2 linked regions of the Skermanella sp. TT6 genome follow. Each later gene encodes a partner of the first gene's protein in a complex. Links are inferred from orthologs where the notes say so. Each region holds a gene or a part of one and is shown on either strand. Other genes may lie near its edges.

Evidence for each region.
Region 2: the proteins of dapF (region 1) and IGS68_RS21430 are in contact, whole or in part, in a solved structure (PDB 5YGU), measured with the Escherichia coli proteins. The link is inferred for Skermanella sp. TT6 from one-to-one orthologs.

Annotation. Positions count from the first base shown.
Region 1 is NZ_CP067420.1:3,831,472-3,834,892, reverse strand. Bases 318-3,286 are described here. They hold dapF (diaminopimelate epimerase), read right to left. Parts: upstream 2,250-3,286; coding sequence 1,386-2,249; downstream 318-1,385. Other genes in these bases: IGS68_RS17965 (methyl-accepting chemotaxis protein), read right to left, coding at 2,339-3,286; mtaB (tRNA (N(6)-L-threonylcarbamoyladenosine(37)-C(2))-methylthiotransferase MtaB), read right to left, coding at 318-1,389. Outside these bases: signal recognition particle-docking protein FtsY, read right to left, coding at 1-136; more of mtaB, read right to left, coding at 130-317; more of IGS68_RS17965, read right to left, coding at 3,287-3,421. UniProt on the Escherichia coli protein: Involved in the succinylase branch of the L-lysine biosynthesis and in the biosynthesis of the pentapeptide incorporated in the peptidoglycan moiety. Catalyzes the stereoinversion of LL-2,6-diaminopimelate (L,L-DAP) to meso-diaminopimelate (meso-DAP).
Region 2 is NZ_CP067420.1:4,588,780-4,592,043, reverse strand. What follows is about bases 357-3,168. They hold IGS68_RS21430 (RNA pyrophosphohydrolase), read right to left. Parts: upstream 2,098-3,168; coding sequence 1,615-2,097; downstream 357-1,614. Other genes in these bases: IGS68_RS21425 (divergent polysaccharide deacetylase family protein), read right to left, coding at 2,122-3,168; IGS68_RS21435 (sensor histidine kinase), read left to right, coding at 387-1,634. Outside these bases: IGS68_RS21440 (transglutaminase family protein), read left to right, coding at 1-275; more of IGS68_RS21425, read right to left, coding at 3,169-3,264. UniProt on the Escherichia coli protein: Master regulator of 5'-end-dependent mRNA decay.

The DNA.
Region 1 (3,421 bases):
CCGGCACCGCCTCGGCGGCGGGCTCCGGCTCCGGCTCCGGCGGGGTGTCGAAGACCTTGGGACCGGTGCCCTCGGATTCGGCTTCTGGCCTGGTCTCGGCCGGCTCCTGCTTGTTGCGGCGCCAGAATTTCAGCATGAAGTGCTCCGCTCGATCCGGCCGACCAGATGCTCGCCGTCGACGCCGACGATGGCGGTGCGCACGATGGCGCCGGGTTCGACCGGCTGGTCCAGGCGCACTTCGGCGAATTGCTCGGTACGGCCGATGGTTTCCTTTTCCGCCAGGACGGCGGCATGGGTTCCGACGCGCCCGGCCAGGAAGCGGCCGACGGCGCGCGCGCCGGCCTCCCGCAGGCGGGCGGCGCGCTCCCTGCGCAGGCCGCCGTCGACCTGCGGCATCTTCGCGGCCGGCGTGCCGGGGCGGGGGGAGTAGGGGAAGATGTGCAGCCAGGTCAGGCCGCAGTCGTCCACGGCGCGCAGCGTGTTCTCGAACATCTCGTCGGTCTCGGTCGGGAAACCGGCGATCAGGTCGGCGCCGAACACCATGTCCGGGCGCAGGTCGCGGGCGCGGCGGCAGAACTCGATCGCGTCGCCGCGCAGGTGGCGGCGCTTCATCCGCTTCAGCACCATGTCGTCGCCGGCCTGGAGGCTGACATGGAGGTGCGGCATCAGGCGCGGCTCCTCCGCGATCAGGCGCCACAGGTCGCCGTCGATCTCCACCGGGTCGAGCGAGGACAGGCGCAGGCGCTTCAGCTCCGGCACCTGGGCCAGCAGTCGGCGGATCATCTGGCCGAGCGTCGGGCCGCCGGGCAGGTCGGGGCCGTAGGAGGTGATGTCCACCCCGGTCAGGACCACCTCGTTGTAGCCGGACTGCACCAGCAGCCGAACCTGCCGGACCACCTCGCCGATCGGGACGGAGCGCGAATTGCCCCGGCCGTAGGGGATGATGCAGAAGGTGCAGCGGTGGTCGCAGCCGTTCTGGACCTGGACGAAGGCGCGCGCCCGGCCTTCCAGCCCGCCGATCAGGTGGCCGGCGGTCTCGGTCACCGACATGATGTCGTTGACCAGCACGCGCTCGGTCGGCGCGGTCAGGCCGAAGCTCTCCGGCTTCAGCTTCTCCTCGTTGCCGAGCACCTGGTCCACCTCGGGCATCGCCGCGTACTTGGCCGGGTCGATCTGGGCGGCGCAGCCGGTCACGATGATGCGGGCGCCGGGCCGCTCGCGGCGCATCTTGCGGATCGCCTGTCGGGCCTGCCGCTCGGCCTCGGAGGTGACGGCGCAGGTGTTGAAGATGACCGTGTCGGTCATGCCGGCGGCCGAGGCGTTCTCGCGCATCACCTCGGATTCGTAGGTGTTCAGCCGGCAGCCGAACGTGACGATGTCGGCGCTCATGCTTCCACCGGATCCAGGGCCACCCGATCCAGGGCCAACAGGTCCGGCGCCAGGTGGCCGGTGAAGCTGAGGGCGACCGGGCCGGTCATCAGGACATGGCCGTCCTCCCGCCACTCGATGACCAGGCTGCCGCCGTCGAGGATCACTTCGGCGCGGCGCTCGGTCAGGCCGCGGCGGACGGCGGCGACCTGCACGGCGCAGGCGCCCGAGCCGCAGGCCCGGGTGATGCCGGCGCTGCGTTCCCAGACCCGCATGCGGATCCGGGTCGGGGAGAGGACCTGGGCGAACTCGATGTTGGCCTTCCGGGGAAAGGCGGGGTGGTGTTCCAGCCGGGGGCCGACGCTTTCGAGCGGCACCGCCGCGACGTCGTCCACGAAGAACACCGCGTGCGGGTTGCCCATGCTCACCGCGACCGGCCCGGCGTAGCCGCCCTCGGCGACGTCGAGCCTCAGCGTGTCGGCGGGACCGGCCAGGGGAATGTCGCTCCAGTCGAGCCGCGCCGGCCCCATGTCCACGGTGACCATGCCGTCCGGGGCTGCGGAGGAGGGCAGGAGCCCGGCGATCGTCTCGACCACGGCGCCGGGCTGGCCCGACTCCCGCATCAGCAGGTGGGCGACGCAGCGCGTCGCGTTGCCGCAGGCGCCGGCCTCGCTGCCGTCGGGATTGCGGATGCGCATGAAGGCGGTGGCGCCGGAGGTCTTCGGCGGCTCGATCACGATGAACTGGTCGCAGCCCACGCCCGTGCGCCGGTCCGCGATGGCGCGGGCCTGAGCTTCGTTCAGGGACAAGTCGGTGCCGCGGGCGTCGATGACGACGAAGTCGTTGCCGAGCCCGTGCATTTTCAGGAACGGGATGGTCATGGTGCGCCGTTATATGGCGATCGCGGCTCTCAAGTCCATGGCCGCAGACCTGACCGGCTCCGACGGCGGGACGCGGCGCCCCGGCCGGCTCACCCGGCGCGGACCTTGTGCATGAAGGTCCCGACCTCGCGGTTGAGGGATTCCGACTGTTTGGACAACTGGCCCGCCTCGGACAGGACCTGGCTGGCGGCGCGGCTGGCCTCGTGGGCGGCTTCGGAGACGCCGGCGATGTTCGCCGAGACTTCCTGGGTGCCCCGGGCGGCCTGCTCCACGTTGCGGGCGATCTCGTCGGTCGCGGCGCGCTGCTGCTCCACCGCCGAGGCGATGGCGGTGGAGGCGTCGCTGACCGCGGCGATGGTCGCCGCGATGTCCTGGATGGCCGCGACCGCCTGACCCGTCGCCCCCTGGACCGAGGAGATCTGGCTGGCGATCTCCTCCGTCGCCTTGGCGGTCTGGCTGGCCAGGTTCTTGACCTCCGACGCGACGATGGCGAAACCCTTGCCGGCCTCGCCCGCCCGGGCCGCCTCGATCGTCGCGTTCAGCGCCAGCAGGTTGGTCTGGCTGGCGATGTCGTTGATCAGGCTGACCACCTCGCCGATCTTGTGGGCGGCATCCGACAGGCCCGCGACGATGGAGTTGGTACGCTCGGCCTTGGTCACGGCCTCGCGGGTGGTGCCGGTCGCCTGGGCGACCTGCCGGCCGATCTCCGCGATGGAGGAGGAAAGCTCCTCCGCCGCGGAGGCGACGGTCTGGACGTTGCCCGACGCCTCCTCTGCGGCGGCGGCGGCCGCGGCGGACTGGCGGGTCGCCTGCTCCGCGCAGGCGGACATGGAGCTGGCGGTCGCGGTCATCTCCGTCGCGGCGGAGGCGACATGCTCGACCACCGCTTCCACGTGGGACTCGAAATCGTCGGCGAGCGCCATGATCTGGCGCTTGCGCTCGGCCTCGGCGGCGGCCTTGGCCGACTCCTGCTCGGCCCGCAGCCGCTCGACGGCCAGCCCGTTCTCCTTGAAGAACTCCACGGCCTTGGCCATCCGGCCGATCTCGTTGGTGCGGTCCGCATAGGGCACGGCGACGCCGTAATCCTGCCGGGCAAGCCGTTCCATGGCGTCGCGGAGGCGTCCGATCTGGCCGCTCACGTTGCGGGTGATCGCCAGCGCGATGGCGACGCC
Region 2 (3,264 bases), 760 kb from region 1 along the record:
GCTTCGTCTCGGGCTATCTCTACGACCCCGCGGTCGACGGCGATCCCGAAAGCCGGGTCGGCGGCGGCGCGACCCATGCCTGGGTCCAGATCTACCTGCCGGGTGCGGGATGGGTCGAGTTCGACCCGACCAACGGCATCGTCGGCGGCGCCGGCCTCATTCGGGTCGCGGTCACCCGGGACCCGGCGCAGGCGGTTCCCCTCGGCGGCGACTGGTTCGGCGAGGCGGAGGATTTCCTGGGCATGGAGGTCGAGGTGACCGTCACCTCCGAATAGCGGGCCGGCCTCGGAGACTTTGCGGGGAGTGAAACCGGAGCGTCAAAAATCCGTCACGCATGTCCGCTATATTGCGGATAGCCGCTCCCCGGAATTTCGAGGCAGGACGTCATGTCTGCATGTGCGCCCGTGCAGCGCAGCTACCGCTTGCCAGGACCGAACAGGACGACGCCCGGGGAAGGCGGCTTCAGGGTCGGGGACCTGATCATCCCGTTGCCGTCGATCGACCCGCACGTGCATTGCACGCGGGTCTACGACATCTTCGCCGACCATCCGGAATGGCCGGCGCTGGCGGTGGTCAACCGCGGCGCCGTGGTCGGGATGATCGCCCGGCCGGACCTTTACGCGACCTTCGCCAAGCCGCTGCTGCGCGACCTGTACGAGCGCCGGCCGATTTCCCTCCTCATGGACCGCCTGCCGCTGGTCGTCGACGCCGACCTCAGCCTGGACGAGGTCAGCCAGCGCATCGCCCACGCCAAGCCGGAGGCGCTGGTCAGCGGCTTCATCATCACGGAACGGGGCGAGTATCGCGGGATCGCGACGGCGCTGGCGCTGATGGGCAGGTCGGTCGAGCAGGCCCGGGCCAAGAACCGCGAGCTGGAGGAGGCCCGCAGGGCGGCCGAGGCGGCCAACTCCGCCAAGAGCAGCTTCCTGGCCAACATGAGCCACGAGCTGCGCACGCCGCTCAACGCGGTGATCGGGTTCGCCGAGCTGATCGAATCGGAGGTCTTCGGTCCCCTCGGCAACGAGCGTTACGCGGAATACGCGGCGGATATCCGCGTCAGCGGCCACCATCTGCTCGACCTGATCAACGACCTGCTCGACCTGTCCAAGGCCGAGGCGAACCGGCTGGAGCTGAGCGAGGGAAAGATCGACGTGCGGTCGATCGTCGGCTCCAGCGTCAGGATCGTCGCCGAGCTGGCGCAGCGCGGCGGCGTCACCCTCCGGGCGGAGGTCCCGGCACCGCTGCCGCCGCTGTGGGGGGACGAGCGCAAGCTTCGCCAGATGGTCCTGAACCTGGTTTCCAACGCGGTCAAGTTCACGCCGGCCGGCGGCGGCGTGACGGTTTCCGCCGCCCTGACGGAGGAGGGCGGGCTGGCGGTCGCCGTCTCGGATACCGGCATCGGGATGAGTCCCGACGAGCAGGTCAGGGCGATGGAGCCGTTCAGCCAGATCGACAACGCCATGAACCGCCGCCAGAAGGGGACGGGGCTGGGGCTGCCCCTTACCCGGCGGCTGGTCGAGTTGCATGGCGGCAGGCTGCGCATGGACAGCGTTCCCGGCTGCGGCACCACGATCACCCTGTATTTCCCGCCCGAACGCCTGGAATCGCGCGTGGTCAGCCCGGCGGAGGCGTGAGCAGGGTCCGGAACTCCGCCACCACCGCCTCGTAGATCGGCCGCTTGAACGGGACGATCAGGTCGGCGAGCCGGTCCGGCTCTATCCATTGCCAGGCGTCGAACTCCGGGTGGTCGGTGACCAGGTCGATGTCGCCGTCGGTTCCGGTGAAGCGGGCCAGGATCCATTTCTGCTCCTGCCCGCGGTACTTGCCCTTCCAGACCTTGCCGATCAGGTGGGGCGGCAGGTCGTAGCGCAGCCAGCCCTCCGTCTCGGCGACCACCTCGGCCGCCCCGGTGCCGATCTCCTCGACCAGCTCGCGGAGTGCTGCCTCGCGCGGGGTCTCGCCGGCATCGATGCCGCCCTGGGGCATCTGCCAGGCGTCGGGCGTGTCGATCCGCCGGCCGACGAAGACCTTGCCGCCGGGGTTGACCAGCATGATGCCGACGCAGGGCCGGTAGGGCAGTTTGTCCGATTTGCTCATGGGGGCTTCTTCCTGCCGGACGGTTTACCGGTCGGCCTGCTTGTTGACGAGCGCCGTGATGGGGGCCAGCACGATGCCTTTCCCTTCCAGCGTCTTGATCCAGTCGCTGAGCTGGTCCAGCGTCACCGGGTATGGCTGGGCGATCCCGACCGCGGCGCCGTCCAGCCGGGCCGCCTCCTCAAGCAGGCGCATGCGGGCCTCGATCGCGGGTCTCGAAGGCACCTCGTCGATCAGCGTGTCGGCGATGGCGCGGGGCAGGCCGATCCGGGTCGCCTCCCGCGCGGCGATGCTGCGGGCGCCCGGCCGGGCGTCCAGGAACATCAGTCCGCGCCGGTTCACCTCGGCCAGCATCGGGCGGACACTGTCGGGGGCCCCGGTGAAGCGGTTACCCGACAGGGACAGGACTCCGACATACCCGGAGACCCGCCCGAGCGATCCCAGCAGCCTCTGCTGGTTGCGGTCGCCGTCGAGGGAGACCAGCAGCGCGCCGGGGCCCGGATCGTTGCGCGGGAAGTCGGCCGGCTCGGCCGGCAGGTCGAGCATCACCTCGTGCCCCAGCCGGCGCGCCTGGTCCACCCAGGTGCCGAGCTGGCCGGCGCCGCTCGCGAAGGCCAGGGTGACGGCCCCCGGCAACCCCTCGATCGCCCGGAGCGTCGCGCCGGACGAGATCCCCAGGGGGCCGACCACCAGGGCTATGCGCGGGCGCTTGTCGTCGTGGAAGAAGGGGCGGGCATAGGTCTGCCACGGCGTCCTGCCGTCGGATGCGATCCGGGGCAGCGGGCCGCGCGGGGAGTCCTCGATCAGGCCGGCCGCCGGGGCCGGCACCATCGGGACCGGATCGTAGGGCGAGTTGACGGCGGCCGGCGCCGCCTTGGCCGGCTCGGCCTGGATCACGCCGCCGCTGTCCGGGGCCAGGACGGGGACGACGATCCGGGGGACCGCAGCCGCCAGTTCGCGTTCAGTCTCCTCGGCCCCGCCGACCAGCCAGGCCGCCGTCCATCCTACCAGCAGGACGGGAAGCAGGACCGCGAGCGCCCCCGCGGCCCGCCGGCCGTTGCGCGACCTGGCCGTCGCCTTCGCCGCCAGGGCCACCGTCCGGATGCGCCGGGTGACCAGGTTGCGCTCGACGCCGGTGTCGATCTCGGTCGACAGCGTCCGCTCGCCGTC